4 regions of the Nitratireductor sp. L15S-10 genome follow, and region 4 is predicted to be linked to each of the others. Evidence: riboswitches for the same ligand, from Rfam matches in the RefSeq annotation. Region 4 holds a riboswitch; each other region holds the start of a gene.
What was found. A riboswitch is a leader RNA that binds a small molecule or an ion and turns the genes downstream of it on or off. The one in region 4 is predicted to bind cobalamin.
Positions count from the first base shown of each region.

Region 1 (7,719 bases), on a different replicon from region 4:
GAATTTGGTGACTTCACTGCGGTGCAGTCTTCGAGTTTCGTCATCGAGGATGGCGAGTTTTTCATGCTGCTCGGCCCCTCGGGCTGCGGGAAGACAACGACGCTGCGCATGATGGCCGGGCTTGAGCTACCCACATCCGGCGAGATTTTCATCGATGATGAAGAGGTGAGCCAGAAGCGGGCCAGCGAGCGGGATATCGCCTTCGTCTTCCAGATGTTCGCGCTCTACCCGCATATGAATGTGCGCAAGAACATTTCCTATCCGCTGGTCAGCCAGGGCATGAAGCGTGCGCAGGTGAAGGAGAAGGTTGCGGAAGTGTCGCGCATTCTCGGCATTGAGGACATTCTGGATCGTCCGGTCAGCGGTCTGTCGGGTGGTGATCGGCAGCGTGTGGCGCTTGGGCGCGCCATCGTTCGCGAGCCGAAGGCATTTTTCATGGACGAGCCGCTTGGCGCGCTCGACGCGGAATTCCGTGAGCACATGGCGCATGAGTTGCGCTCTCTTCACGACCGCATGGGAGCGACCACCGTCTATGTCACCCACGATCAGCTCGAAGCCATGCAGATGGGCGACAAGATTGTCGTGATGAACCATGGCGTTGTCGAGCAATTCGGCGTACCGCAGGATATCTATGACTGGCCGGCAACCATGTTCGTGGCCGATTTCATCGGCTCGCCCCCCATGAATTTTTTGAAGTTTGAGGGGGCGGTGGAAAAGGGGGGCACCAGCATCGACCTTGGTGGCGCCTTCGTAGAGGTCCCGCGCCTTCTGGAGGACGCGCGGGGACAACTGGCGCTTGGTGCGCGCCCTGAGCACATTCATTTTGATGATGCTGCATCCTATCGTGGCAAGATCACCGCGACGGAGTATCTCGGCACAACCCAGATCGTGTCCGTGGATACACCTCACGGTGCGCTCAAGGCGCGGCTTTCCTCCGAGCAGCCCGCGCGGGTCGGCGATGCTGTTGGTCTGCGCTTCGACCAGCGCACCCTGACCGTGTTTGACGCTGGGTCGGGTCGCGCACTCTTTTCCGAGGCAAACAGGAAGGTGCTTGGCCATGGGTGAGGTGATCCTGTCCAATGTCTCGAAAAGCTTCGGCGAAGATGTTGCCCTCGACCGTGTTTCCATGACGGTGCCGGATGGCGCGTTTGTTGTCCTGCTCGGTCCCACGGGTGCAGGCAAGACCACGACCTTGCGGGTTGTGGCCGGGCTGGAACGCCCCGACAGTGGTGATGTGCAGATCGGGGGCGTATCCGTTCTCGACAGAACCCCGGCGCAGCGCAATGTGGCAATGGTGTTCCAGCAATACTCGCTCTACCCGCATCTCACGGTCCGCCAGAACCTGGAGTTCCCGCTGAAATCGCCCCTGTTGCGCACACCAAAGGACGAGATTGAGCGCAAGGTTCGGGAAGTGGCCGAGGTGCTACGCATCGATCACAAGCTCGACAACAGGGCGACGGCGCTTTCGGGCGGAGAGATGCAGCGTGTTTCCATCGGTCGTGCTCTGGTGCGCAATCCGTCGATCTATCTGATGGATGAGCCACTGAGCTCGCTCGATGCCAAGCTGCGGGCCGAATTGCGCATCGAGTTGAAACGCATTCAGGCGCAGTCGGGCGCCACCCTGCTCTATGTGACGCACGATCAGGTGGAGGCGATGACCATGGCCACCCATGTCGGCGTGCTTGACCAGGGCCGGCTCGTGCAGTTCGGCTCACCCAGAGAAGTTTATGAGAGCCCGGTCAGCATCTATGCGGCAACGCGGCTTGGTCAGCCGCGGATCAATCTTCTGCCGGCGTCCGTTTTCGCCGACGCGCCCGAAGGGGCCAGGACCATCGGTCTGAGGCCGGAGCACATCGTGCAGGGTGAAGGGGAAGAGGGTTCGGTGGTTCGCGTTGAGCGGCTGGGCGACCAGACCCGCCTTCATCTCGACTTCAAGCAGCACGAAATCATCACTGTGACGGATCCCCACACCCCGCTCAAAACGGGTGATAGGGTGCAGATCCGTCCCCGCAACGCCTATTATTTCGACGCCGCCGGCGCACGCATCGTTTAGGAGAACCAGTCCATGACCCAGTTCTTGAATCGCAAGGAAGACGTCGTCACCGAGGCGGTGGATGGTGTTGTGGCCGCGTCTGGCGGAAAGCTGGCACGGCTCGATGGCTATCCGCATATCCGTGTGGTCGTCCGCAGCGACTGGACAAAGGACAGGGTCGCGCTAGTGTCGGGAGGGGGCTCGGGACATGAACCGGCTCATGCCGGGTTTGTTGGAAAGGGGATGCTGACCGCCGCGGTCTGCGGCGATGTTTTTGCATCCCCTTCGGTGGATGCGGTTCTTGCAGGAATTCTTGCCGTGACGGGCCCGGCGGGCTGCCTCGTGATCGTAAAGAATTATACCGGTGACAGGCTCAATTTCGGTCTGGCTGTCGAGCGCGCCCGTGCTTTCGGGCACAAGGTGTCCATGGTCATTGTCGATGACGACATTGCCCTGCCGGATCTGCCGCAGGCGCGCGGTCTTGCCGGCACTCTGTTTGTGCACAAGATTGCCGGCGCTCTGGCCGAAGAAGGAGCCGATCTCGATGCTGTGACGCAGGCAGCGGAACGCGTGATTGCGGGTGCAGAGAGCATAGGCATGTCGCTTGACACCTGCCGGGTGCCCGGTGCCGCGAAGGAAGACCGTATTCCCGACGGGATGGCCGAGCTGGGACTGGGCATTCATGGCGAGGCAGGTGTCGAGCAGGTCAGGTTCGATAACGCGAGGGTGGCGGTTGATGCAATGTGCCAAAAACTCTCTTCTGTCATGACCGGGGATCGATATGTGGTGCTGTTGAACAACCTCGGTGGAACCTCCGCGCTGGAAATGGGGGTTCTGGCACATGAGGTGGCGCGCTCTTCGATCGGTGGCAAGCTGGAAGCGATGGTCGGGCCGGCGGCCATGATGACCTCCCTCGATATGCGGGGCTTCTCCATCTCGGTTCTGCCCGCGACCAAAGAGAATATGCGCCTGCTTGGCGCCTCGGCGGAGATATCCGCCTGGCCGGGGGTCCGTGGCTTGTCCGACGTTGCGGTGGTGCCGCTTCCCGACGGGTTGAAACCGATAAAGCCACTGCCATCCGAGCATGCCCCGACACGCGCATTTCTCACCAGATGCTGCAATGTGCTCATTGAAGCCGAGGCGAAGTTGAACGCGCTCGATGCCAAGACCGGCGATGGCGATACGGGCTCGACATTGGCCGGTGCTGCCCGCGCTCTTCTGGATCGAATAGATCAATTGCCGTTGTCCGATCATACGCAGCTTTTGCGCGCACTGGGTCAGGAACTCAGCCAGACCATGGGCGGTTCATCGGGCGTGTTGCTGGCGATCTTCTTTGCGGCAGCGGGTGATGCTGCCTCCAGCGGCGAGCCGATGGGGGCCGCGCTGAAAACCGGGCTTGCGCGCATGCAGGAAATTGGTGGTGCAGGGCCGGGTGACCGCACCATGGTGGATGCGCTGGCACCTGCCCTTGAAGCCCTGCAGAACGGCCTTCCCGCTGCCGCTGAGGCAGCCCGTGCCGGGGCGCAGGAAACGGCCACGATGGCGCAGGCGCGCGCTGGTCGGTCTGCCTATATCAACGCCCAGCAACTGGAGGGAAATGTCGATCCGGGTGCGGAGGCTGTCGCTATATTGTTTGAGCAACTCGCTCGAGAATAGTACTGGCTCAGTGGCTGCCCGAATTGGATTCTGGGTGGCTCTGGTTATGGCAGTGACGATGTGCGCAATCGCGTTTATGAAAGCGTAGGTCAGTTCGGCTGTCAGCACTCAAGCAGCCTGGTTACCGGTGTGAACAAGACGATTGGCCATTCAGCCGGGGATATCCAGGCCCGCTTTAATCCAGTGTTCCCTGTTGTTTCTATGACATAACGCAGATCCCGCCTGCGCCTGCTGACAATGTACGGTCGGAAAATCCGCATCATCCCGAAGGTCGAGTGTGTTGCGCTGCGTGCGCTTCGCCGGTAGGGTCGCTTTCGCATGCGGTTCCGCATCCTGCGGATGAAAAGGGAACCCGGTGCGATTTCCTTGCGGAATCAATCCCGGGGCTGCCCTCGCAACTGTAAGCGGCAAGTTCTTTCCAATGCCACTGGCCAGAGCCGGGAAGGCGGAGCGAACGTCCGAGCCGCGAGCCAGGAGACCTGCCTCATGCATTGACCATGAACGCCGGACGAGGTGCGCCGGCAGGAGGATCAGAATGCATGCAGGCACAGCCTTGCCGGCGATAAAGCGGCATTTCGTGTTCGAATTGACTCGATATGTTATATCATTTCATATAAGCATTTCAGGATTTCGTCGTCTGGTTCTGGCAGGTGTCCTGAATGCGCATTGATCTGGCTGGTTTTGCTCGGGAAGGGGTGTTGGGCGATCACTGCGATCTTATGCGCCTCGTGGAACGCGCCGATACGCTTGGCTTCGACGGTATCTGGTTCAATGAATTCCACTTTTCCCGCGATACGCTGCCCTATCCATCCACGCTTCTGCTGGGGGCGGATATCCTGGCGCGGACCGAGCGTCTGCGATTTGGAACGTCGATCCTCGTTCTGCCGCTCTATCATCCGCTCCTTCTGGCGGAGCAGATTGCACAGCTGGATTTTCAGAGTGGCGGCCGGGTCGATGTGGGCATCGGACGAGGCACGGACCCATCGACCTTCAGCGCGCTGGGGGTCGCGCCGGGCGAGGTGCATCTGCGTTTCCGCGAAGCGCTGAAGATCATGATCGAGGCGTGGACAATGCCGCATTGCTCCGCCGATGCCGGCCCGTGGAAGTTCTCCAATGTCGCTGTGGGGCCGCGACCGGTGCAGCAGCCGCATCCACCCATCTATGTTGCGGGGGTTTCCGAAGAAACGGTCGACATCGCTGCGCGAAACGGGTTCCCGCTGCTCCTCAGCCTCGAGCCGAACGAGGCGCGGCAATTGCCCGTGTTCGATGCGGCGCTGAATCGGCATGGCACCACCCGCGCCGCGCTGACCGCATCGTCGCTTTCACGCTACGTGGTGATCGCGCCGACCCGGGCGGAAGCGGAGAGGTGTGTCGACGCGCTTCTTGAAAAGCTGAACACCCGTCGCGCCGAACGCGCGTTGGCGCGCGGAGTGGCACCGCCACAGCCGCGCAGCCGCGCTGCGATGGTGGCGGATTTCACCATCTCGGGTACGCCGGAGGACTGCCATGCACAACTGTGCGCCCTTTCTGCACGCACGGGATCGCAGAGCATACGCTGTCTGTTCAGCGCCAATGGCCTTATTGCCAACGATGTGGCGCTCAGGGGCATGGAGCTCTTCGCCACAGAAGTACTCTCCGCTTTCCGGCAGCAACCCTCTTCTCCACCCCCATTCGAAAACGCCGTCAACAAGCCGGCTATCCAAGGAGTGATTTCATGATCCGTTCTCGCGGCTTTTCCGCGTTTGTTTTGGCAGGCATTTTCCTTGCATCAACATCTGTGTTCGCGGGCGAGCCCGGGTTTCCCCATACGGATGAGAACTGCGGGGTCACCACAGTCTATGAAGTGCCGCCGGCACGAGCCGTGACACTCAGCAACAACGCGACGGAGCTGATGCTGGCGCTGGGTCTGGAAGACCGAATGGCGGGCACCTCCTACATGGCGAACCTGAAGATCAGCCCACAGTATGAGGAGGCCTATAAAAAGGTCCCGGTGCTTTCGCCACTCGTTGCCACCACTGAGCAGCTTATCGAGGTCGAAGCCGATTTCGTCTATGCCGGCTATCCCGACGGGTTCAGCGAGAGCCGTCACACGCGCGACCAGCTGCACGATCTGGGCATGAAAACGCGGCTGAATACCGAGGGTTGCAATCTCGGCAGGTTTGGCTTCGATGAGCTCTACGCGGAGATCCGCTCTGTTGCAGCCATATTCGGTGTGCGTGAGCGCGGCGAAGCGCTGATTGCTGATATGGAAATGCGCCTCGCTGCAGTAGCAGAACAGCTGGAAGACGTAGAGGTTACGCCGGTCTTCATCTTCAATGGTGGCGAAGCCGCGCCTCGTGCAGTGCTTGGCAACACCATGCTGTCGCACGTCGTGTCGCGAGCCGGCGGCGAGAACATCTTCGGCGATGTCGCGAACCGCTATGGCCAGGTCTCGTGGGAACAGATTGCCGAGCGCATGCCTGAATACATAGTGGTCTATTATTCCGGCACTGCCGGCGGCCAGGTGGTGGGAGACCCGGCCGGGGAACTGGGCGAAGGGCGCATTGAGATCCTGAAAGCCAACCCGACCATCAGGGAGGTACCAGGCATTGCCAGGGAAAGATTCGTGACAATCGACTCCGTTTGGGGGCAGCCGGGGCCGAGTTCCATCGACGCGGTAGAAAAACTGGCGCGTGCTTTCCACCCCGATCGGATGGGCCATTAGCAGACCGGACGGAACCGAAAAATGCATGCGCCCGTCGCGAAACAAAACCAGCCTGAGAGCCACGAAGCGCTGCTGACAGTGCTTCGGTCAGCACCGCCAGTGCGAGGCACGGCACTTCGCTCCGTTGCGGCCCAGTGTGCCGCAAGCGGGGGGTCGCCGGGCTATGCTTTGGTTATTCTCCTCATGGTTGGACTGCTGCTGGGCGTGGTGATCGCAGGACTGATGTTCGGCTCAGTGCATATACCCGGGGAAACGGCGGTCGCCATACTCGCCAATCTGGTGGCCGGTGACGGTCTGGTGGAGCCTGGCTGGCGTGCGGTCTACGAGACGATTGTGGTCCAGACCCGTATGCCGCGCGTGGTGCTTGCCGCCCTTGTGGGCGCAAGCCTCGGAGTTACCGGGATGACGATCCAGTCCATCGTCCGCAATCCACTGGCGGGACCCGGCATTCTGGGAATCTCCTCAGGTGCGGCGACGGGCGCCGTGGTGGTGATGCGCTGGGGGTTTCTCGGCCTGGGCGTATTCACGCTACACATTTCGGCCTTCCTTGGCGGGCTCATAACATTGTTCGCTGTGTTCTGGGTTGCGCGAACGGGCGGGTTCATGACGCCGACGCGGCTCGTGCTTGCTGGCGTGGCGATGAGCGCGATCCTCAGCGCGTTGACAAGCCTGATCGTGCTGACATCGCCCGATCCGCAACTTGCCTCCCGGGTCCTGTTCTGGACGCTGGGAGGCTTCGGCACGGCTCAGTGGAAACTCATACCCATACCGCTTGCTGCACTGGCGATTGGGTTAGGTGTGATGCTGGTTCAGGCCCGGCGGCTGAACTTGCTGATGGCAGGAGATGAAAGCGCGGTCGCCCTGGGTCTCAATGTCCAGCGCTTCCGTCAGAGCATGTTCGTGCTGGCGGCAGCACTCACCGGGATCACAGTGGCCGTGGCCGGGGTCATCGGCTTTGTCGGCCTCATCATGCCTCACATCGTGCGTTTTCTTGTTGGAGCCGATCATCGTCGCGCCTTGCCGGCGGTAGCGCTTCTGGGGGCGAGTTTCACCATCGGCGCCGATCTCGTCGCCCGCACGGTAATCGCGCCGCTGGAACTACCAGTCGGTATCGTCACGGCGCTGGTGGGTGGGCCGTTCTTCATCTGGCTTCTGCGGCGCGATGCACGTGGGCTGGGTGGCGCGCGATGAGCATCCGGCCTGGCACGCTTGATCTGTGCTCCGTCACCTTGCTGGCCGGCGGCAAGGCGCTGGTGGATAATGTGACTATGAGCATTTCCGAAGGCGAGATGGTCGGTCTTATCGGACCCAACGGCGCGGGAAAATC
Region 1 covers NZ_CP120674.1:49,444-57,162, reverse strand. The annotation lists gene P2W41_RS00250 (ABC transporter ATP-binding protein) at 1-1,065, shown strand, start outside; gene P2W41_RS00245 (ABC transporter ATP-binding protein) at 1,058-2,053, shown strand; gene P2W41_RS00240 (dihydroxyacetone kinase subunit DhaK) at 2,066-3,688, shown strand; cobalamin riboswitch at 3,993-4,190, shown strand; gene P2W41_RS00235 (LLM class flavin-dependent oxidoreductase) at 4,348-5,406, shown strand; gene P2W41_RS00230 (ABC transporter substrate-binding protein) at 5,403-6,392, shown strand; gene P2W41_RS00225 (FecCD family ABC transporter permease) at 6,414-7,583, shown strand; gene P2W41_RS00220 (ABC transporter ATP-binding protein) at 7,580-7,719, shown strand, end outside.
Region 1: it holds a riboswitch for cobalamin, as region 4 does, so the genes downstream of both, P2W41_RS00235 (LLM class flavin-dependent oxidoreductase) here and cobW (cobalamin biosynthesis protein CobW) in region 4, are expected to answer to the same signal.

Region 2 (7,719 bases), on a different replicon from region 4:
CGGGCGCACCATTGCCCGCCTAGGGATACCCGACGGACGCCCGGTGGCTTTCGTGCTTGCACAGCTTGAAGGCGATGGCCGGCTGGCCGATCGGGTGCCGAACCATGTGTTCCAGCTTCAACAGACCGCGGGCATCGTCAACTACGCCTTTGAACGGATCGCACTCGATGCCGGCGCGGTGAACGGTGAGAATGTGAGCGTGGCCGTGATCGATACGGCTGTGGACGAGACGCACCCGGCCCTTGCCGGCCGTGTTGCAAGCGTATTCGACGCGCTCCCCGACATGGCGGTGAAAGACCGGGAGCATGGCACGTCCATTTCTGGTCTGATTGCCGGCGATGGGCCGTTTCGCGGTGTGGCACCGGGTGTGCGATTGCTCCATGCCCGAGCCTTCGAGGAGGGCGTTTCCAGCACCAGCGTGCTTCTGGCGGCGCTCGACTGGGCGGTGGAAGAGGGCGCCCAGATCGTGAACATGAGCTTTGTTGGGCCAGAAAATCCGCTTTTTTCTTCCGCCTGCCGTAATGCGATGGCGCGCGGTGTGGTGCTTGTCGCTGCTGCGGGCAACAACGGTCCCGGCGCGCCTTTCGGTTATCCGGCAGCCTATGATGGCGTGATCGCCGTAACGGCGACCGATATGCACGACCGGGTGATGGGGAAGGCAAACCGTGGCCGCTACATCGATCTTTCGGCGCCGGGCGTGAACGTGGTGGCCCCCATACCCGGCGGCATGGATGTCGTTACGGGCACCTCCTTTGCCGCTGCCATCGTCTCTGGAGCGATTGCCAATCTGATCCATGCGGGCGAGAATGCATCTCCCAGGGCGCTTGCGGAATTGCTTCGCAGCACCGCGGTGGATCTGGGAGAGCCTGGCCGTGACGAAGACTTCGGCGACGGTCTTCTCAATGCCAGGGCGGCAATGGCCACGCACAATGCCGATTAGCCGCTCGGTGCCGTTTCGGTCAGCCCCACAGGCGCAATGATCAGGCCGTTTCCATCCTGTGCGCGATGGGCCGTCACGCCATAAATCCTCGCGAGGTTTTCATCCGACAACACGGTTTCCGGCGACCCAAGCGCGGCCAGATTTCCCTCATTCAGGAGCATGACCTCATCGCACCAGCGAGCCGCCAGCGTCAGATCGTGGAGTGAAACCAGCACGGTTTTTCCCTCTGCAGCGAGCCCTTTCAGCGATCGCATCAGCATGATCTGGTGCGCGGCATCGAGGCCGGAGGCCGGTTCGTCGGCGATGAGAAGCGGTGTCTCCTGCGCGATGGCGCGCGCCATCAGGACGCGGGCCTGTTCTCCGCCAGAGAGTTCGGTGGCGATCCGCGGCGAGAGTGACGCGATATCGGCCATCTCCATCGCGCGCTCGATTGCCGCTTCATCTTCATCGCGCGCGCTCGCGCGCTGGCCAAAGGCACGCCACGGCAGACGGCCGAGCGCTACGAGATCGCGCACGGTCAGCCGCCAGCCTATGGTGCGTTGCTGCGGCAGATAGGCGACGAGGCGGGCGCGCGCCGCGGGCCCTATCACCGCAAGGTCGTGTTCCCCGAACCGGATGTCACCCTTGACGGAGAGCTGGCCGTTGAGCGCCCGCATGAGCGTGGATTTGCCCGCGCCATTCGGTCCAAGAACACCGACGAGCACACCGGGTTTGATCTTGAAGCCAATGTCACTGATCACGTGTCTGTTTGCGAGCGTAACAGAGAGATTGTCGGCGTGCAGATCCATCACAGCATCTCCCGGCGGGCGCGGACAACGAGCCACAGGAAAAACGGCGCTCCGATCAGCGCTGTCAGAACGCCGACATTGAGCTCGCCAGCGGGCAACACAATGCGTGCCGCGATGTCGGCGGCGAGGAGAAGTGCTGCGCCACCCAGCCCTGCGGGTAGCAGAAGGCTGCTTGGCATTCGGTTGGTGAGCGGACGAATAAGATGCGGGATCACGAGGCCGATGAAGCCGATGGTGCCGGTGACCGCAGTGGCCGCACCGACGCAGAGCGCCACTCCGGCGACGATCAGAAAGCGTGTGAGGCTCATGGAAATACCGAGACTGGAAGCCGCTTCCTCGCCTAGCGAAAGTGCATCAATGGCGCGGGCCGAGAGTGCAATCAGAAACCAGCCCGCAGCCATGAGCGGCAGGGCGAGTGCCACATGCTCCATGGATCGGTCCTTCAGAGAGCCCAGCAGCCAGAAGATGATCTCATAGGAGGCAAAGGGATTGGGGGAAAGATTGAGAACCAGCGCGGTAAGCGCTCCCGCAAGACTGGAGAGCGCAACGCCCGCCAGAATGAGTGTAAGCGTTGAACCCTGGCGCGCGGCAATGGCAAGCAGGACGAGTATTGCAAGGAGCGCGCCGATCAGCGCACCGGCGGGCAGCGCATAGAGCGAGCTTCCGGCAAGCCCCGAATAAAACACCAGAACCGCGCCGAGGGCTGCCATGGACGACACGCCGATCACGCCAGGCTCAGCCAGCGGATTGCGCAAAAAACCCTGAAGAACCGCGCCGGAAAGCCCGAGCGACATGCCGATGGCAAGACCAAGAAGGGCGCGCGGCAGGCGTATTTCACGCATGATGATGGCCGCCGCCTCACTGCCGCCGGCAAAAAGCCCGGCAATGCTGTCTTCCACCCGGAGTTCGGCGGGACCGACGAGCAGCGACACGACGAACAGCACGAAAACCAGGAGGATGAGCGACATGCAGAGCTTCATTGCGCAGCGTTCCCGTGGCAGGGAGCGATCTCGGTGCGGAGCGCTGCCAGCGCCCGCACGGCTTCGATCACCGAGGGGATACCGCAAGACAGGGAGGCCTCCGGCACGAATGCGCCGATACGCGTATCGGGGAGCGCGCCAATAGCGGGATGGCGTGTCACAAATTCGCCAAGCGTCGGCGCCTTTTGCGGCGCGCCGATGCTGATGACATCCGGGTGGGCGGCGATCACCTGCTCCAGTGGAAAGGGGGCTACGCCAATGACACCCATGTCGGCGGCAAGATTGGCAAAGCCGGCAGCCTGTATAACGGAATCGGCCAGCGTGCCGCGTCCAGAGGCGATGCCGTTCTGGTCATAGGCAATCATGGTAGGGTCTTTGCCGCATTGGCCGGCGGCGATTGTTTCGAGTTCACGCGTGAAATCGTCTGCGATGGCTTGCGCCCTCTTTTCCTGCCCGATGAGCGCCCCCATCCGCCGCACTTCACCAGGAATGGTCTCAAGGGTCTGCGCGAAGGAAAATTCTTCGACATGAAAGCCCAGCCGTTTCAGCAACGCGGTGGTGTTGTGTAGTGAGTAGGTGCCGGTGACCACCAGGTCGGGATTTTCAAGAAACACCTCTTCGGCAAGCCCGTGATTGACCGGGTAGGCCTGCGCTTCTTCATGCAGCATTGAGAGGCTCGGCTCGCGCGAAAGGAAGGAGACGGAGACGAGCTGATCCGGCCCGGCCAGCGTCATGGCAAGCTGGTCAGTGCACAGATTGAGCGACATGACGCGTTTCGGCGCGGCCGAAACCGGCGCGACAAGAAGCGCGCCGGCCAGAAGAGCAAGGCCGGAAAGGCAGGGGAGGCGTTTCCGGCGCCCCAGCATCAGGGAGCGAACTTTGCACGGAAGCCGGCGAAAACGCCGAAGCCGGGTGTGTTGTAGCCCTGAACGACTTCGTACTTCTGATCGAGAAGGTTCTCGCCACGCAAATAGAGCTCCGTATTCTCGTTCGGCTTGTAGGCGACCCTGGCGTTCAGAAGAATATAATCATCAAGGTTTGAGCGTGGGCCGTCGACATAACCGTCCACCGTGTCGAGGGCGATTTTCGCTGTCGCGCTGATTTCCCAGCGATCGGCAGGACGCAGTGTCGCGCCAAGAGCGATGTCGTGTTTCGGGATGCGCACTTCCCGCAGTCCATCCGTCTGGGTGGCCTTCGTGTAGGTATAGGCACCGCGCAGGTCGAGCCAGTCGGTTGCCGCATAGGCAAAAGACGCCTCCACGCCGCGTGTCTTGACCTCGCCATTCGTCTGAATGTTCTGATAGGTGACCGGGTGGTAGCCGATGTAATCCTCGACATCGATCATGAAGAAGGTAACATCGGTGACGAGCCTGTTATCCAGAAAGCGCTGTTCAACGCCGATATCGAAGCCGAGGCTCGTTTCAGGCTTCAGTTCGGTATTGCCATAGAACGGAGCGTAGAGTTCGTAGAGACTCGGCGCGCGATAGCCCGTTCCGACCGAGGAGTGGAAACGTGTTCCGGTGCTGGCGAACTCATAGGATCCGGTGGCGCGCCAGGATGTGTGTCCACCGAAGGTGCTGTGTTCGTCATGGCGGACGCCGGCTGTCAAAGTCAGCGCATCAAATGGGCTGTAGATCGCGTCGATCCAGCCGCCGCCCATTGAAACGCTCTTATCGACATTTGCCGTAACGGCCGTTTGACGCTCCCAGTCTGCGCCGAAATTGATCGTCAGCTCGGGAGAAATTTCCAGAGAGCCCAGATAATCCAGCTTGTAGCGCAAACCGTCAAAGGTTGAGGTGGAGCCAGAGCCGCTTGTGCTCTCGCGGGCGGTGTCGGACATCTGTACCGACAACGTGTTGTTCAATTGACCGTCAAACAGGGAGAATTCGGCGCCCACGCGCCCGGCCGCCTGCCGAAATGTCCCGTTCGCCGGGCTGTCGGCGACTGGAAAGCCATCATCCGTCTCAGTCGAGCCGTTTAACAGAAGGCCGCTGGCGAAAACTGCAAGATCGCCGCTGGTTTCGTATCGGCCGCTGAATGTCCCTGTCAGATTGGTGTATCCATCATCTTCCACACCAGATGATGCCATCGAGAAACCATCGGTGGTGAATCCAGACAGGGAAATGCCGAATTCGCCCTGGTCGAAACCGCCCGTCAGTGAGTAGTTTCCAAAGCCTGTTTTTCGGGATCCACCTTCGACATGAACGCTGTGCTCGATACCCTGCGGAATGCCTCCGAGCGTTGTGAGATTGACCACGCCGGCAATCGCATCGGAGCCGTAGAGTGTGCTCTGTGAGCCTTTCAGAACCTCGATCCGCCCAATGTTGTCGGCGAGAAGGTGACCGTAGGCTGCCTGCACGGTAGGGCCAGTAACTTCTGATATGTCGATGCCCTCGAAGAGGGTTTTAACATACTGCCCGCGCAGGCCGCGCATGATCAGCGTGGTCGTGTTTCCGGGCCCGCCATTCGGGGAGAGATTCAGGCCCGGCAGTTGGTTGAGGTAATCCTGCACCAGAGGCAGAGACTGCTCCTCGATCTCCTCGCGCTCGATAACCTGCACCGTGGAGCCCACTTTGGAGGCCTCCGTTGGGGTGCGGCTGGGGGTGATGACCAGTGTGTCGAGCTCGAAGTCTTCAGCCTGCGTGGTGAGCGTGGAGAAGCCCAGTATCAGCGCTGATGCACTGAACAGGAAAGAGGTTCGGTGTCGGCTTGAAAGCATGCATTTCCTCCAGCGAGCAACATTTTCTGATTTGCTGGAGAGCGACAGACGCCAAAGTTCGGTCTCCCCGCCAGCGATGACAATCGCCACCACTGCGAGAACCACAGCCCCGGAAGCGTCCCGCATCCGGTCGGTGACGGCCTGAGGCAGGTTTCCTGGCTCGCGCTTCGTCGGTGGTCTCGCCTTCCCGGGTCTTGCACCCAGTGGCATCAGAGGCACCTCAGCGCTCACAGTTGCGGGAGCAGCCACGGCTGCGGTTCATAAAAATGACCGTTCCGTGTTCCCTTTTCTCCGGCGGGTGAACACCCTGCCAGAGCACCTCAAGCGAACCGAAACCGCTTAGCAACTGGCAGAGACAGCGTCAATCAGCAGGCAGGGGCGGATCCGGGACAGCGTGCTTCCCGAAGTCAAGATTTGTCAGGATTAAATCGTACCTATTGTTGCGAAATCGGCTCTTCGTGTAATTTTTGCGGCAATACTGTCGCAAATCCGTCATTGAGATTGTCGAAAAAGTTGCAGAATTTGCCTCTCGAACCCCGGGGAATTTTGACATCGGGGGCGGGATGGGAAATGCTAATGGCGAACCGAAAACGGCAGATAATGGGAGTGCGTCGATGACGTTTTTCAAGAGCAATGGCGAGAAGGTGCCGGCCCGCGTCGCCGATATGGCGAATGAGGCACGTGCCGGCAGAATGGACCGGCGTGAGTTTCTTGCGCTCGCAAGCGCGCTCGGCGCATCGACGGCAGCAGCTTACGGTATGCTCGGCCTGGCAGCCCCCAGACATGCAATGGCTCAGGAGCCGAAAAAGGGCGGCATACTGCGCGTCGCCATGTTCATCAAGGACCCGAAAGATCCGCGCACGGCCGACTGGTCGGAAATCGCCAACGCCATGCGCCAGACGCTCGAGCCGCTGGTGAAGTACACCCGCGATTTCACCTTTGAGGGCAAGCTTCTCGAAAGCTGGGAAGTCAACGACGATGCAACCGAGTACATCCTTCACGTGCGTCCGGGCGTTACCTGGAACAATGGCGACGCCTTCACCGCCGATGACGTGATCTACAACTTCAACCGCTGGTGCGACCAGACCGTGGAGGGCAACTCCATGCCGGCCCGCATGGCTTCCCTCGTTGATTCTGAGACCAAAAAGGCGCGCGAGGGGGCCATCGAAAAGGTCGATGACATGACGGTGAAGCTGAACCTGTCGGCACCTGATATTTCCATCATTCCCGGCATGTCGGACTATCCGGCACTTATCGTTCACCCAAGCTTCGACGAAACGGGCCGCGATTTCGTCGCCAATCCCATTGGCACCGGTCCCTTCGAGCTCGTGTCCTACGAGGTTGGCAACCGAGTGGAACTCAAGAAGCGGGCGGATGGCAAGTGGTGGGGCGGCGAAGCCTATCTCGATGGCATTGAGTTCATCGATTACGGCACGGACCCCTCCGCGACCGTCAGTGCCTTTGAATCCGGAGAAATCCACACCAATTACGAAACGACTGCCGATTTCGTGGATATTATGGACTCTCTGGGGCTGGTGAAATCGGAGGTCACCACGGCAACAACGATCGTGGCGCGCACCAATGTCGACAATGCGCCCTATGACGACGAGAAGGTGCGCCGCGCCCTGCAGCGTGCCGTCGACAACACGACGGTTCTGGCGCTCGGCTACAACAATGCCGGCGAGGTGGCCGAGAACCATCATGTCTGCCCGATCCACCCCGAATATGCCGAACTGCCCAGGCTGGAACGCAATCTGGACGAGGCCAAGGCCCTGATGGAAGAAGCCGGCCAGATGGATTATGAGCACGAGCTCATCACCGTGGACGAGGACTGGCACAAGAACACGGGTGACGCCATTGCCGCCCAGTTGCGCGAGGCTGGCTTCAAGGTGAAGCGCACGGTGCTGCCCGGCTCCACTTTCTGGAACGACTGGACCAAGTATCCCTTCTCGATGACCAACTGGAACATGCGTCCGCTGGGCATTCAGGTCGTGGCACTCGCCTATCGCACGGGCGAGGCGTGGAACGAATCCGCCTACTCCAACCCGGAGCTCGACAAGCTGATCGAGGAGGCGCTGGCCATTCCCGATCCCGACAATCGCCGCGAGGTGATGAAAAAGATCGAGGAGATCATCCAGGGCTCGGGCATCATTCTCCAGCCCTACTGGCGCAAACTTTACAACCACTCGGTGGAGGCCGTGAAGAACCACGGCATGCACCAGACCTTCGAGATCGATCTGGAAAAGGTCTGGCTCGACGAGGGCTGAGACCGGACTTCAGGGGGGCCGAGAG
Region 2 covers NZ_CP120674.1:1,537,645-1,545,363, forward strand. The annotation lists gene P2W41_RS07375 (S8 family serine peptidase) at 1-940, shown strand, start outside; gene P2W41_RS07380 (ABC transporter ATP-binding protein) at 937-1,728, opposite strand; gene P2W41_RS07385 (iron ABC transporter permease) at 1,728-2,708, opposite strand; gene P2W41_RS07390 (ABC transporter substrate-binding protein) at 2,705-3,574, opposite strand; gene P2W41_RS07395 (TonB-dependent receptor plug domain-containing protein) at 3,574-5,427, opposite strand; cobalamin riboswitch at 5,555-5,765, opposite strand; gene P2W41_RS07400 (ABC transporter substrate-binding protein) at 6,042-7,694, shown strand.
Region 2: it holds a riboswitch for cobalamin, as region 4 does, so the genes downstream of both, P2W41_RS07395 (TonB-dependent receptor plug domain-containing protein) here and cobW (cobalamin biosynthesis protein CobW) in region 4, are expected to answer to the same signal.

Region 3 (7,719 bases), on a different replicon from region 4:
ATACAGGGTCGGCGTCTCTCCGGTTTTGCCGGTGAAGGCGAGGACGTCGTATTTCGCCTTCGGATCTTCTCCCATGCCCAAAGAGCCCATCGGCATACCCGGGGTGGAAATGCCGCGAATATCCGGTTGTTCAGTCATGAGCTTGCTGATCGCTGCAAGCGGGACGTGTCCCTCGAGAACGTATTTGCGATCGCCTCCGATGGCGGCCGTATGACATGCTTCAAGTTTTGCCGGCACGCCCGCCTGCGTCTTGATCGAGGAGAGGTCTTCCATGTCCTTTGTTTCGACGGTGTAGCCGGCTTTTTCGACTGCATCGACCCAGACCTGACAGCACCCGCACCAGGGTGTCTTGAAGACGGTGATATGCTTGTCATCGGTTTCGCCTGCATGTGCATGCAGCGTCAGCAGGTTGCCGGCCAACCATGATGCGGCCGCGATTTTGATCAGTGTTTTCATTTCTGGTCTTGTCCTTTGTGTGTTTGATGGCCGTGACAGGTCCGGCCCATGATCTTGTGCATGACGAGGTGTGCCCCAAGACAAAAGCCGATTGGCGCCAATGCGCCGAGGCGTTCAGCCAAACCTGCGCCAGCGCCCATGCCCCAAAGCAGCAATCCGGCGCCGCCGACCATTGGAATGCAGCATGCGATCATGATCCAGGTGCCGAATTTCCGCGGTTCGGGAACGCCCGTGACGTCATGTGCTCGAATTCTCGGCACCCCGGAGGAAAGTGCATAGGGCGATAGTTTTTGCGGGTCCTGAGCCATCACAGCACGACCACCTTTGCGCCCACCGGAACCCTTTCATACAGGTCCTCGACATGCGCATTGATCATCCGGATGCAGCCGTTCGAAACGGAGCGCCCGATTGAAGATGGCTGGGTGGTGCCGTGAATCCGATACATCGTGTCACGGCCACTGCGGTACAAATACAGCGCGCGTGAACCAAGCGGATTTCCGGGTCCGCCGGGAACGCCTTTTGCATATCTGGCGTATTTGCCCGGCTCACGCCTGATCATGTTCTTGGTCGGGGTCCAACTTGGCCACTTTGCCTTCCGACCGATGGTGGCCGAGCCCCGAAAGGCAAGACCAGCTCGGCCGACGCCGACCCCATATCGCCTTGCTGTTGTCCGGCTTGTTTGCAGGTAGAGAAAGTGGTTGCCTGGATCGACCACCAGCGTGCCGGGACTGTATCCGGAGAATCGAACAGTCTGCGGTTCGAACCGCGGATCAAGTTTGAAGACGCGTTTGTGTGCCTGTGCCAACGAGGCAGGCAGGAATGCCGACGACAAAGCGCCAAGCATTAAGCTACGTTTGGAAAGCATGGTTTCCCTCTCAAATCCAATTACTCGACGAACGCCATTGATGGCTGGCGAAGTAAGATCAGATCGAGATGGGGGGCCTCATCTGGAAATATATCACTTCCAGAAGCGTCTCGGACTGTGCCGGGATTTCAACCGACGCCAAGACAGGCGAATTTTGCAGCGGTGTGAATTCGGGAAGATAATGGCAATCGGCCGCACAATTGCCTTGGCGGTTATCCATGCCGCTTTTCGACTTCTGACAGCACTTCATCGCGGCCGTCTTGTCAGCGGCCAGAACCTCATGAACCTGATCGGTTACTTTCGTTGATGTCATGTCGGCATGCGATTGGATCACAGCCGGCATCATGGCCCCGAGGACCAGAACCAGTATCATCAACGATGGCAAAAGTCTGCGCATTTCAGTAACGTAACGCCGGTTCCGTAAATTTTCTACACTCGTCTCAGCTGACTTCGAACCATGTGGTCATGCCTGCCGCCGCGTGTTCCAGCATGTGGCAATGATACAGCCACTTGCCGGGATTGCCAGCGACGAAGGCAACCTCCGTCGTCTGCTCAGGTCCAATCAGGAATGTGTCGCGCCAGGGCTTGCCGTCATCGACGTCGGCTCCGGATCGGCTGAGAACACGGAAGTGATGACCATGGACATGCATGGCGTGTACCCAGCCTGTCTGATTTATCGTTTCCAGCAGAACCGTTTCGCCGCGCCGAACCGTGAAAAGCGGAGCCTCCGCCAGGTTTGCTATGCCGTTGAATGCCCAGGACTGGCCCGTTTTACGGAAATCTTCGCCTTCAAGGCGCTTGCCCTTGTAGGTGATGTCCACAAAGCCGCCCATGGCGCCACCTTCCATAACGACCTTCACTTTCCGGGCGCCCGTCACATCGGGCTCCGGTATCAGGTTTACCGGAATTGAAGGCGTCGACTGCGCTGTACGCGATATCCCGTCGACGATCCCGTCGACCAGGGGGAATGGCTGATCGCCCGAAATCTCTTCGATCGCAAAATCAGCGTCCGGAACAACCATAAGGTCGATCCGTTGCGCTGGTCCGAGAAGATGCGGGGAATAAGGCAGAACGACGGATTCCGGCAGCGCCTGTCCGTCATAGGCAATTACCTTTCCGCCGAACCGATTGGGATCGAGTTCCAGAACACGTGCGTTCGAGGCGTTGATCAGTCTAACGCGATAGGCTTCGCCACTGCGCAGCTTCAAGACCGGACGTGACTTGCCATTCACAAGGAGCCAGTTACCGAGACGCCCTCCGTGGCTCCAATCCATCAAGGAACCAAAGCTGTCCGTGTCCAGAACGCCAGGCTGGCGCAAGCGCCAGTCATCAATGATGAGGGTGATGTCATGGTCGCGATCAAAGGTGGAGGTTCGCTCCTCCACGATCAACGGGCCATACAAGCCACGCCCGACCTCATTCCAACTCTTGTTGTGCGCGTGATACCAATATGTACCGGAATCCGGCAGCTCGAATTCATAGATGAAACTGTCTCCGGGCTGCACGGGTTCCTGGGTCAAGCCGGACACCCCGTCCATCGCATTTTCGATGCGGATCCCGTGCCAGTGGATGGATGTGGGCTCCTCAAGATTGTTGCGAAAGTTGACGCGTATCCGCTCGCCCTTTCGGGCCCGGATTTCAGGACCGGGTACAATGTCGTTATAGGCCCAGAGATCTGAGAGCTGCTGCTCGTAAAGTGCTCGCTGGACCGATCCGGCGATCAGATCAAACTCCTGCGCACCCGCCTTTGCCACAGCAAGACCGGGCAGGACGCCTGCTGACACGAGCACCCCGGTTCCCGCCAGGAAATTGCGTCTGTCAATCATTCTCCCGCTCCAGCAGAAAGGTCGCGATTGCCGTCAGATCGTCCTGACTGAGAAAGGAAGTTCCGTCACGCACCACTTCCCCCATCGAACCACCAAAAGCGTCGCCGTCCGGTTGGATGCCTGTTTTCAGCGCATAAGCCAGATTGGACACAGTCCAGCCCTTTTCCTTCAGCACATCCGCCCTGATCGAAGGGGATTTACCGCCATCGGGCAGACTGTCCGATCCATGCAGGCGCAATTCAGGCGGAAGACCGAAGTTTGGGGCGAGAACGAAAACCGCGAACCCACCCGCCCCCCAACGCGCGCCATGCCGGAGCGACACCGGTTGGTCTAATATCAGAGTGATAGCCGTTAGAATCAGTGCGAATGCAACACCGGTCACGAGATTCGAGAGCAACGTAAAAAACGTCCGCTGCAAGCCTTCTTCGGGCGCCCAGACTTCGTCCTCGGTCTCAGCGTGTGACACCCCCTCTTCATAAGCTTCGGCTTGGAGGATCAACGGGATAACCCGCACTGATTGCGCCGCGGTCGCGAACACACCAGCGAGCAATCCCGCTACAAGCGCGGCCAGAATTACCCGGGTCAACATCTACGTCGTGGCGCCTTAGTGGCAGGGCGCGACGATTGCGTGGCGCGTGTCGTGGGCGCCGTTGTGCAGTGCGTCGGAATGAGCAAACGCAGCGAAATAAAGCAACGCTATGCCAAATATTGCAGCGAACAGCGTAGTCGTCAGACGTGCTGATGCCGAAACCCGCAGCGAAACAGATTGTGTTGCGAGCATGACAACCTCCGTGTTGCTCATTCAGTCACTTGAACATCTCTCCGTCCGTTCACATGGCAGGTCTCCTGGCTCATGGCGGTTTTCCAGCGCTATCGCCTTCCCGGATGTTTCCAGTGGCGCTCCCGTTTTCGGGAGTTATGGCGCCGCGCCATTCTACAGTCGCGGGGTCGGCTGTGGTTTGGATGCCCGGTCTGGGTCCACCCGTCACATTCCCTTTTCATCCCGCTTCGCGCTCGGCATCGCGGGAACCGTGTGAACAATTACCCTGACGTCACGCCGAAACCGAGTCAATAACGACAAGCTTGGCCGCGACCGTTCTCCGACAAGACCAGGACAACGGCTCCATCAGGATTTCAGATCCAATTGCCGCAGTCTGAGCGAATTGACGACAACTGAGATCGAAGAAGCGCTCATCGCAAAGGCGGCGAACATCGGACTAATCAGGATGCCGAAGAACGGGAAGAGTACGCCTGCAGCTACCGGAACGCCCAACGTATTGTAGATCAGGGCGAAAAACAGGTTCTGCCGTATGTTGCGCATCGTTCCGTGGGCCAGACGGCGAGCCCTGACGATGCCGTCAAGATTTCCTTTGACCAGGGTAAACCCAGCGCTTTCGATCGCGACATCCGCCCCGGTTCCCATCGCGATTCCAACGTCGGCCTGAGCCAGAGCCGGAGCGTCGTTCACGCCGTCGCCGGCCATCGCGACCTTGCGACCCTGCTGCTGCAATTCCTGGATGATGCGCGCCTTGTCTTCGGGAAGCACGTCGGCGCGGATCTCGTCGATGCCCAGGCGCGCAGCAACGGCTTTCGCCGTTCGTTCGTTATCTCCGGTCGCCATGATAATGCGGAATCCAAGTTCATGCAGAGCCTTCAGCGCGTCGGGGGTTGTTTCTTTCACCGGATCGGCGACGCATACGAGTCCGGCGACGCCATTGTCGACGACAACGAACATGACCGTCTCGCCCTCGTCACGGCGGCCATTGGCTTTTTCGGTCAAGCCCCCCGCCTCCAGGCCAAGTTCGCGGATCATCGCGAGATTGCCGAGCGCCACGGCTCTGCCATCCACTGTACCCTTGACGCCTTTGCCGGTAACGGCCTCGAAGTCGCCGGCCGCGGCCAACTCCACGCCTCGCTCTTCGGCTCCTCTTACGATGGCTTCGGCGAGCGGGTGTTCCGAACCCCGTTCAAGGGAAGCCGCCAGACGCAGCACTTCGGTCTCGTCATGGCCATTCTCCGCCACGACTGCCACCAATCGCGGCTTGCCTTCGGTCAACGTGCCTGTCTTGTCGACGATTAGCGTATCAACTTTCTCGAACCTCTCGAGCGCCTCCGCATTCTTTATGAGCACGCCTGCTTGAGCTCCGCGTCCCGTTGCCGTCATGATCGACATTGGGGTGGCGAGACCGAGGGCGCAGGGACAGGCTATGATCAGTACCGCGACCGCGGCGATGAGCGCATATGAAAGGGCGGGTTCCGGGCCCCAAAACGCCCAGCCCAGGAAAGCAAGTACAGCGATAGCGATCACCGCCGGCACGAAATAGCCGGATACTTTGTCGGCATATTTCTGGATTGGCGCCCGGGACCGTTGTGCGTTGGCGACCATTTCGACGATCTGGCTCAGCATTGTGTCGGCGCCGACGCGTGTAGCTTCCATGATAAGGCTGCCAGTGCCGTTGATGGTTGCGCCCGTCACTGGATCGCCTGAAACTTTCTCGACTGGGACGGGTTCGCCGGTGATCATGCTTTCGTCGATCGATGAACGACCATCGACCACCACGCCATCCACGGGAACCTTGTCGCCGGGGCGCACACGAATGCGGTCGCCAACCCCAACATGTTCGAGCGGAATTTCCTCTTCCGTGCCGTCGTCGCGTATCACGCGGGCCGTTTTTGCCGCCATATCGAGGAGTGCCCGGATTGCCTTGCCAGTACCCTCACGAGCACGCAGTTCCATCACCTGCCCGAGGAGCACCAAGGTAACGATGACGGCTGCTGCTTCGAAATAGACACCCACATGACCTTCTGGATCCCGGAAGCCATCGGGGAAGATACCTGGAAACAGCACGGCGACGACACTGAATGTCCATGCCGCCATGACGCCCATCGCGATCAGGCTGAACATGTTCAGATTCATCGTACGGAAGGAATTCCAGCCGCGGACAAGGAATGGCCAACCCGACCAGAGAACGACTGGCGTGCCGAGCACAAGTTCGATCCACAGCGTTGCTCGTTCTCCGAAGATCTCGCGAACGCCGGAAAGACCCACAAAGGGACCCATGGTCAGGATCAGGAGTGGAATACTCAGGGCCGCGCCAATCCATAAGCGCCGAGTGAAATCGACAAGTTCGGGATTCGGCCCCTCTTCAACCATCGTTGCCGATTCCAGTTCCAGTCCCATGCCGCATATCGGGCATGATCCGGAATGTGTACGGCGCACTTGAGGGTGCATTGGGCAGGTATAGACGGGTCCGCTATTTCCGGCCGGAACTTCGTCATATTGGCCTTGGCCGGCAGAAGAGGTGCCTTCGGCGTCCGCCGTGTGATGATGGTGCTCGTGCTGGGAGGTCATCGCAATCGCTCCTTGTCGTGTCACATGTTGTGCGGTTTGAACGTTATGCCGTTGGCGACCTGCAACTCGCGAACATATTGGACAATCTTCGCCACCTCGTCCCGCGTGACCTGCTCCTGCTTCGGCATGTTGCCGTATGGCCAGTGGTGCTGGACCACACCGTTCATGGCTGCCAGATAGAACGCATCATCCGAGTGATGTCCCGGATTGTAAATGTCGTGGATCAGCGGAGGCCCTTTGTCCGTTCCGGATGCACGATCGCCATGGCAACTGGCACAGTTGTTATTGAAGAGTATCTGACCGACGCTTGCTTCACCCGACAGTTCCGGCATTGACACCGCCACGACCATCGCTTCCGGTTCTGGCTGGAACGCTTTTGAAAGCAGGACCGCAGCTCCTAGCGCAAAAAATCCCAGCACAAAAACCTTTGGAAGACTTCCTCGAATATTCACCATCTTCTCCATCTATCTTTCTGGAAAACCTAACAACATCGGCGCCACCCCTACGTCTCAGATCAGCCGATTATTACCTTTTCGCCGTCCATAAGCTCGTAGGGCGGAACGACGAGGTTCTTGGGTGCAGGGCCCCGCCTTACACGCCCGGACGTGTCGTATTGCGAACCGTGGCACGGGCAGTACCAGCCACCCCAATTGCCCCTTGGATCGGAATCCTTCTGCCCGAGTGGGATGCAGCCGAGATGCGTGCACACCCCGACCACGATCAGCCACTCGGGATTCTGCACACGATCTGCATCGCTTTGAGGATCGATAAGATCAGCATCGTCGTCAGCGACTGCCGCATCGATTTGAGCTTCCGTCCGTCTGTCGACAAACACAGGACGGCCACGCCACATGACCGTCACTCGCTGGCCGACCTCAATGCCGCCCAACGGGATTTCGACCGTTGCGAGGCTTCGTATACTTGCCGAAGGATTCATGCTGTCGATAAACGGCCAGGCGAACGCCCCTACTCCCACGACCACCATCGCCCCTGTTGCAACGTAAATGAAATCGCGTTTGGTGACCGAGTTGTCGGCATCTGAGACTATTGCGGACATATTATTGCTCCTTGCGCTTTGGACGGAGTTCACGCCGGATTGTCCGGCGTTCCCTCTCGCTCCTGTTTCAAGGTCTGCTTGGCGGACTACGCACCGCCACCGCCGCGATGGCGTCTACTCTTCATCGGATTCGTGCATCAGTTCCTCGATACGCTCGGGAATG
Region 3 covers NZ_CP120675.1:164,919-172,637, reverse strand. The annotation lists gene P2W41_RS18860 (DUF411 domain-containing protein) at 1-456, opposite strand, end outside; gene P2W41_RS18855 (hypothetical protein) at 453-764, opposite strand; gene P2W41_RS18850 (L,D-transpeptidase) at 764-1,321, opposite strand; gene P2W41_RS18845 (hypothetical protein) at 1,380-1,664, opposite strand; gene P2W41_RS18840 (multicopper oxidase family protein) at 1,762-3,147, opposite strand; gene P2W41_RS18835 (CbtA family protein) at 3,140-3,685, opposite strand; gene P2W41_RS18830 (CbtB domain-containing protein) at 3,752-3,928, opposite strand; cobalamin riboswitch at 3,966-4,196, opposite strand; gene P2W41_RS18825 (copper-translocating P-type ATPase) at 4,274-6,499, opposite strand; gene P2W41_RS18820 (cytochrome c) at 6,520-6,963, opposite strand; gene petA (ubiquinol-cytochrome c reductase iron-sulfur subunit) at 7,014-7,556, opposite strand; gene P2W41_RS18810 (cytochrome c) at 7,671-7,719, opposite strand, start outside.
Region 3: it holds a riboswitch for cobalamin, as region 4 does, so the genes downstream of both, P2W41_RS18830 (CbtB domain-containing protein) here and cobW (cobalamin biosynthesis protein CobW) in region 4, are expected to answer to the same signal.

Region 4 (7,719 bases):
CAATTCGCTGCGACCGATCAGCCGCCCGTCGGGATTGTTTGGATTGACCACGACGGCAAGCCGCGCGCCATGAAGCGCATCGAAACGCTCCACCTCTTCGACCGTATGACCGGCGAGTGCGGCGGCGCGCGCATGTTCGGCATAGGTGGGTCCGAGAATGCGGGCGGGGCCGGGCGCCAGAAGCGAGGCGACCAGCGGCAGAAGAAGCTGGGTTCCCGGCGCGGCAACGACATGGGCGGCGGAGGGGGCGCCATAATATGCGGCGGCGTGCTGTGTCAGCGTGGCAGTATCGGCCTCTTCGGGCAGACGCTCGACGGCGCTGGCAGGCAGCGGCGAAAAAGGATAGGGGTTCGGGTTGATGCCGGTGGACAGGTCGAGAAAGGGTGTCGGTGCATCCGGAAAGAACGCCGAAGCCTGAACGAGACTGCCACCGTGATCGGTCACCCTGTCCGCCGCCCGGTCAGCCAGTCGAGGCCTGATGTCCATTCTGATCGCCCTTTCATCCATGCTGGTCGAGCTCGCCATCGGCTATCCGCAGCTTCTCTTTCGTCTGATCGGCCATCCCGTCACCTGGATTGGCCGTCTTATCGTGCTGGCGGACACGCGATGCAATGTCGAAACCCTTTCGCCCGGTGCGCGCCGCCTGAATGGCGCGCTTGCGCTGGCCGTCATTCTGATGCTCGCAGGTCTGGCCGGCTGGTTGATCCAGACGAGCCTTCCCGGCTGGGTGGGGCTGCTGATTGTCTCTCTTGCCGGCAGCACTCTCATCGCGCAGCGCAGCCTCGCCACCCATGTGAAAGCAGTGGCGGACGGGCTCGACGTGGGGGGGCTGGCGGAGGGCCGAAAAGCGGTTTCGCAGATCGTTGGCCGCGACCCCGAAAGCCTCGATGAGGCCGGTGTGGCGCGCGCGGCCATCGAGAGCCTTGCCGAAAACTGCTCCGACGGCGTGGTCGCGCCGGTGTTCTGGATGGCGGTCGGCGGGCTGGCGGGCGGCGCGCTCTACAAGGCCGCGAACACGGCTGATTCCATGATTGGCCACAAGACCGCGCGGCACCTTCATTTTGGCTGGGCGGCGGCGCGGTTCGACGATCTGATCAACCTGCCCGCGTCGCGCCTGACGGCGTTTCTCTTCATTGCCGCAGCGTTCTTCATGCGCGACGCCTCGGCTGGAGCCGCATGGCGCGCGGTGCGCCGCGATGCGCGCCACCATCGTTCGCCCAATGCGGGCTGGCCGGAAGCGGCCATGGCAGGCGCGCTCGGCCTCACGCTTGCCGGCCCGCGCCGCTACGGCGGCGAAATGGTGGAGGATGCCGTGATGGGCGAAGGCGGCCGCCGCGCGGCCAATGCCGGAGATATCCGCCGGGCGCTCACGCTCTATCGGATCGCAGACGGGCTCTTGATCGGGCTTGTGGCGGTAGCGGCTGGGCTTTGGCATCTGGTGTTTTGATTGCACGGCAATTCCTGAGCCTGTCGAAGGGCGAACCACGCACCACCTCAAAGCAGGGCGTCCTAAAACTCGATCCCCTTTTGCGCTTTCACGCCAGCGGCGAAATGATGCTTCACCTGCCCCATTTCGGTGACGAGATCGGCGGCTTCGGTCAATAGCGGCTTGGCGTTGCGTCCGGTCACGACCACATGAAGGCCCTCGCGCCGCCCGGTCAGCGCGGTCACCACGCGTTCAAGATCGAGATAGTCGTAGCGCAGGGCGATGTTCAGCTCGTCGAGAACGACCAGACCGATGGTCGGGTCGGCCATCAGTTCCTCGGCCTTTCCCCAGGCCCGCTCGGCGGCGGCGATATCGCGCTCGAGATCCTGCGTTTCCCAGGTGAAGCCTTCGCCCATCGTGTGCCAGGAGACCTGATCGCCGAAGGCTGAGAAGGCATCCTTCTCGCCGCAGTGCCAGGCACCCTTGATGAACTGCACGACACCCACGCGGCGGCCATGGCCCAGCATGCGCAACGCAAGACCGAATGCGGCAGTGGATTTGCCCTTGCCCGGCCCCGTATTGACGATCAGAAGCCCCTTCTCGACCGTCTTGTCGCGCACTTCGGCGTCTTGGACCGCCTTGCGCTTTTCCATCTTCGCCTTGTGGCGCTCGGCTTCGTTTGCGTCGATCTCTCGCATGTCACTTCACTTTCATGGGCAGGCCGGCAACCACCAGCGTGACGCTGTCGGCAGCGGCGGCGATCTTCTGGTTCAGGAACCCCGCTTCGTCGCGGAAGCGGCGTGCCAGCGCATTGTCGGGCACGATGCCGAAGCCGACCTCGTTGGAGACGAGAACCGTAGTCCCCTCCCTTGCAGCGAGTGCCGACAGAAGCGCCTCGGCGGCGGGTTTCAGCTCATGGTCGTTCAGCATCAGATTGCTGAGCCACAGGGTGAGGCAATCGACCAGAACCGTTTCACTGGCCGGCAATTTTTCAAGCACGCCCGGCAGGTCGAGCGGGGCGTCGTGTGTCTGCCACGCCCCCGCCACCGCCCCCTCGCGCCCTGCACGGTGAATGGCGATGCGCTCGCGCATCTCGTCATCGAAGGCCTGCGCCGTGGCGATGTAATGCCAGGGCGCCGGTGTGGCCTCGATCAGCCTCTCGGCATGGCGGCTCTTGCCGGAGCGCGCGCCGCCCAGAACGAAATGAAGGGATCGCATCGCTATTTTGCCGGCTCAGCCGACAAGATGCCCCGCAAGGAAGGTCACGCCAACGCCGAGGATCGCTGCACCGGCAAGCCGGGGCTGCATGGCCTCGATGGCCCAGCCGCGCGACTGGACCAGCAAATAGACACCAAGCGCGATGGCGCTCTGGATGGCGGCGAGACCGGCGAGATAGGCAATCAGCGGTGTCTCTTCGCTGCCGACAATGGCCTCGCCGAAGGCATAGCCATGAAACACGCCGACCACCAGAAACAGCGCGAAGACAAGCATGTGGTTTTCCAACGCCCGGCCACGGGCCAGAAGCCAGCCGCCGGCAAGAACGCTTGCCGCAATGATGATTTCCGCCGCCGGAAGATTGAGCAGCATCAGGTGCAGACCGACGCCGATCAGCGAACCGGCGACGAACAGAAGCGGCGCGAAAAGGCTCATGCCGGCGACAGCGGCAATGAGGCCGGCGGCGACGATAAAGGCGAGATGGTCAAGCCCGATCACCGGATGGGCGAGCCCCGAAACCAGTCCCTCAAAAAGGGTTGTGGGTGTCTCTCCGTCCATGGCGTGATGGGCCCTGGCGCTGGTTGCAAAGAGCGATGCGAAAACGAATGCGGAAAAAATGCGTGCGATACGCGCGGTCATGTCCGGTCCTTTCCCCTCCACCCGAGGGATACGGTGTTTCTTTCATGCTGTCGGCAGGTTTCCTGGCTCACGGGTCGCAGCGTTTTCCAGCCTTCCCAAGGCAAAAAGCCTCAGTGGCGATCAGGAAAATGCTCACCGCTTACAGTTGCGGGGGCAGCCATGGCCTTGGCGCATTTTGCGCCGCACCATGTTCCCTCTGGTCCGCTTGCGCGGAACCGACAGCGGCCCGACCATACAGGAACAGCCTCTCCCGGCAAACGCTTTCTTCACGCATTGACAGATGCGCCGGGCGAGCCATAAATGCGAGGCAGACGGTCCTCTTCCCTCAAGGGAGGAGGCTAAGAGGGAATGCGGTGCGGGCCTTGCCCAATGCCGCAGCTGTCCCCGCAACTGTAAGCGGAGAGCGCACCTGACACGCCACTGGGGCAACGCCCTGGGAAGGCTGGAGAGCGCAGCGACCCGTGAGCCAGGAAACCTGCCGTCTGAAAATGAAATCCTGACCGCCTGGCGGGTGTCCCGGGCAAGGAGTGTGCATTGTGATTGCCGATTGCGCCGCTCAGCGCCTTCTCTCTGCCATTCATGGCGACCTTGCCCAAACGCGACCTGAAACGGCTTGCGTGCCCCTCACCCGCATCCCCGCATTCACTACACTCCGTCTGAAGGATACCCCATGACCACGAGCTTCAATCGTGTGCCCTGCACCGTCGTGACCGGCTTTCTCGGTGCCGGCAAGACAACGCTCATCCGCAATGTGCTGGAAAACACCAGGGGCAAGCGGCTTGCCATCATCGTCAACGAATTCGGCGATGCGGGCGTCGATGGCGAGGTGCTGAAAAGCTGCGGGCTCGACACCTGCCCGGAGGAGAACGTTCTGGAACTGGCCAATGGCTGTATCTGCTGCACCGTGGCCGACGATTTCGTGCCGGCACTCGACCAGATCCTCGCCCGCGAGCCAAAGGTGGATCACATCCTGATCGAGACCTCGGGGCTGGCGCTGCCCAAGCCGCTGGTGCAGGCTTTTCAGTGGCCGGCCATCAAGAACCGCGTCACCGTCGACGGTGTGATTGCCGTGGTCGACGGGCCGGCGCTGGCCAATGGTCAGGTGGCGAACGACATGGATGCGCTCGCCGCGCAGCGCGCCGCTGATGATTCGCTCGACCATGACGATCCCGTGGAAGAGGTGTTCGATGATCAGGTGGCCTGCGCCGATCTGATCGTCTTGTCCAAGAGCGACCTTCTGGACGCGGAAGGCAACGAGCGCGCCCGCGCCCGCATCGAAAGCCATCTGTCGCGCAATGTGCAGATCGTGCCGAGCGCTCATGGCAAGGTGGACCCGGCGCTGTTGCTCGGTCTCGGGCTCGCGGTGGAAGACGACATCGAAAACCGCAAGACGCATCACGACGATCCGCATGACCACGAGCATGACGATTTCGACACATTCGTTGTCGATCTGCCGCCGGTCCTGCGGCCTGAGGATCTGGAAGCGCGCGTCAACGCGGCGGTGGGGACCGGCGAGGTTCTGCGCCTCAAGGGCTTTGCGCATGTGAAAGGCAAGCCCATGCGCCTGCAGGTGCAGGCGGTCGGCCCGCGCGTCTCGCACCACTATGACCGCCCGTGGAAGGCCGGCGAAGCCGCGGAAACGCGGCTCGTCGTGATCGGCCTCAAGGGCATCGACCGCGCGCGCATCGAAAGCCTTCTCTCGGCGTGATCCGATGCACATCCTCGCCACCACCACCGCCTCACTCGACGATCTGATCGAGCCTGTCGATCTGCAACAATCGCCGGCGGATATGGTGGCGCTGTCGTTCACCGACAGCGATCTGGCGGGGATCGCCTCTGCATGGCAGGCCGGGCGCGAGGCCCTGCCCTCGCTGCGCCTTGCCGCGCTGCGCGATCTCAGACACCCCATGTCGGTCGATCTGTGGGTCGACAACACGGCAGCGCATGCCCGCACCATTCTGGTGCGGGTTCTGGGGGGCTATGAGTGGTGGCGCTATGGCTGCGACCGGCTTTCCGCGCTGGCCCGGCAAAAGGGCATTGCGCTGGCATTGCTGCCCGGCGAATGCCATCAGGACGACCCGCGCCTTGCCGAGCGCTCCACTGTTTCGCCGGAAGCGCGCGCGGCGCTGCTCGCCTGCTTCCGCGAGGGCGGGCCGGACAATATGCGCGCGCTGACCATGCAGATGGCGCGCCTTGCGGGGCGGGAGATCGACACGCCGGAAGCCGAACCGGTGGCCAAAGCCGGCTTCTATGCGCCGGGCCATGGCATTGTGGAGGCCGGTTTTTTCGCCACGCTGCCCGGCAGGGCAATCGTTCCGATCCTCTTTTATCGCTCCATGCTGCTTGCCAGCGATGTCGCGCCCATCGACGCGCTGGTGGAGGCGCTTGAGGAACAGGGTCTTTGCGCCGTCCCGATCTTTGTTTCCAGCCTGCGCGACCCGGTTGCCGCCGGTTTCGTGCGCGACGCCGTGGAGACGTTGAAGCCGCAGGCGCTCATCACCGCAACGGCCTTTTCCAGCGGTGCGGAACCCGGCGAAAAAACACTGTTCGACCGGTTTGGCGTGCCGGTTTTTCAGGTGGTCACCGCCACCACGCGGCGCGAAGCGTGGCAGGAAGGCCAGCGCGGTCTGGCACCCGCCGACCTCGCCATGCATGTGGTGCTGCCAGAACTCGATGGCCGTCTGATGGCCGGCGCGATTTCCTTCAAGGATGAGGCGACGCTGGATGAAGGGCTTTCCTTCGGCGTTCAGCGCAACCGGCCAGAACCCGCACGCATCCGGCAGGTGGCGGCGAGGATCGCCGCGCATCTGAAGCTTGCCCGCACACCAAAGGCCGAGCGCCGCGTCGTCATCCTGATCCCGGATTATCCGAGCGCGCCCGGCCGCACCGGCTATGCGGTGGGGCTGGACGTACCGTCGAGCGTGCTCGCCATGCTGCACGACCTTGGTGCGGCGGGGTATACGGTTTCCGGCGTTCCGGAGACACCCCGCGCGCTGATGCAGCGGCTTGAACAGGTTTCGGAAGCGCTTTCGCTGGAAGACTATCGTGCCGCTTTCGATGCACTGCCCGAAGAGGCGCGCGAGAAGCTGATCGCCACATGGGGACCGGCCGAAGACGATGCGGAGGATGGCGTCTTTCCGTTTCGCGCGGCACGGTTCGGCAATGTCACCGTGGCGCTTGCGCCGGACCGGGGGCGCTCGGCGGACCGACGCGTGGACTATCACGACCCGACCCTTGCGCCGCGCCATGCGCTCGTCGCCTTCGGCCACTGGATGCGGGAGGGGCTCGATGCCCATGCGCTGATCCATGTGGGTGCGCATGGCACGCTGGAATGGCTGCCGGGCAAGACCGTGGCGCTGACGGAAACCTGTTTTCCGGAGATCGTGGCAGGCGCGCTGCCGGTGGTCTATCCCTTCATCGTCAGCAATCCGGGCGAAGCCGCACAGGCCAAGCGCCGCATTGGCGCGGTGACGCTCGGGCATCTCACGCCGCCACTGGCGGGTGCCGGGCTTTCGCAGGACCAGCAGGAGCTGGAACGGCTGGTGGACGAATATGCGCAGGCCGACGGTCTGGACCGCCGCCGCCGCGACCGGCTGGCGCGGCTGATCGTGGAAACCGCCGAGCGCACCGGCCTGACCCGTGATGCCGGGGTTGAGGACACGGGCGATACGGATGCGGCGCTGATGCAGATCGACGCCTGGCTCTGTGATCTGAAAGATTTCGCCATCAAGGACGGGCTGCACATCTATGGCCGGGGCAGCGGCATGGACGAAGCGCCCGAACGCCGCGCCTGCGCGGAAAGCGAAAAGCGTGCGCTTCTGGCAGCGCTCGATGGCCGGCACATCGCGCCCGGCCCCTCCGGCGCGCCGGCGCGCGGGCGCACCGATGTTTTGCCGACGGGCCGCAACATCTTCACCGCCGATCCGCGCACGCTTCCCACGCCAACCGCAACCGCGCTTGGCAAAATGGCGGCGGATGAAGCTGTGCGCGGCTATCTACAGGAGCATGGCGACTGGCCGCGCTCGCTGGTGATCGACCTCTGGGGCAGCGCCAGCCTGCGCACCGGCGGCGAGGAGGTCGCTCAGGGGCTGGCGCTGATGGGCTGCCGGCCGCAATGGGATCAGGCGACGGGCCGTGTGACGGGCATCGAAGTTTTGCCGCCGGCCAGCCTTGGCCGCCCGCGCATCGATGTGACGTGGCGTATTTCCGGCCTGTTTCGCGATATGTTCCCCACCCAGATCGCGCTTCTCGATACGGCGGTTACCGCCGTGGCCGCGCGCGATGAGGACGACAGCGAAAACCCGCTTGCGAGCGCCGCCCGAAAAGCCGGCAAAGCGCCGGCGCGTATTTTCGGCTCCGCTCCCGGCACCTATGGCGCGGGGCCGGAAGAAAAGCTGGCGCGTGGAGACTGGCAGGAGCGCGCCGAGCTGGGCGTAGCC
Region 4 covers NZ_CP120676.1:195,467-203,185, forward strand. The annotation lists gene cobD (threonine-phosphate decarboxylase CobD) at 1-486, opposite strand, end outside; gene cbiB (adenosylcobinamide-phosphate synthase CbiB) at 479-1,447, shown strand; gene cobO (cob(I)yrinic acid a,c-diamide adenosyltransferase) at 1,510-2,124, opposite strand; gene cobU (bifunctional adenosylcobinamide kinase/adenosylcobinamide-phosphate guanylyltransferase) at 2,126-2,644, opposite strand; gene P2W41_RS20290 (HupE/UreJ family protein) at 2,660-3,280, opposite strand; cobalamin riboswitch at 3,315-3,515, opposite strand; cobalamin riboswitch at 3,576-3,778, shown strand; gene cobW (cobalamin biosynthesis protein CobW) at 3,951-4,988, shown strand; gene cobN (cobaltochelatase subunit CobN) at 4,993-7,719, shown strand, end outside.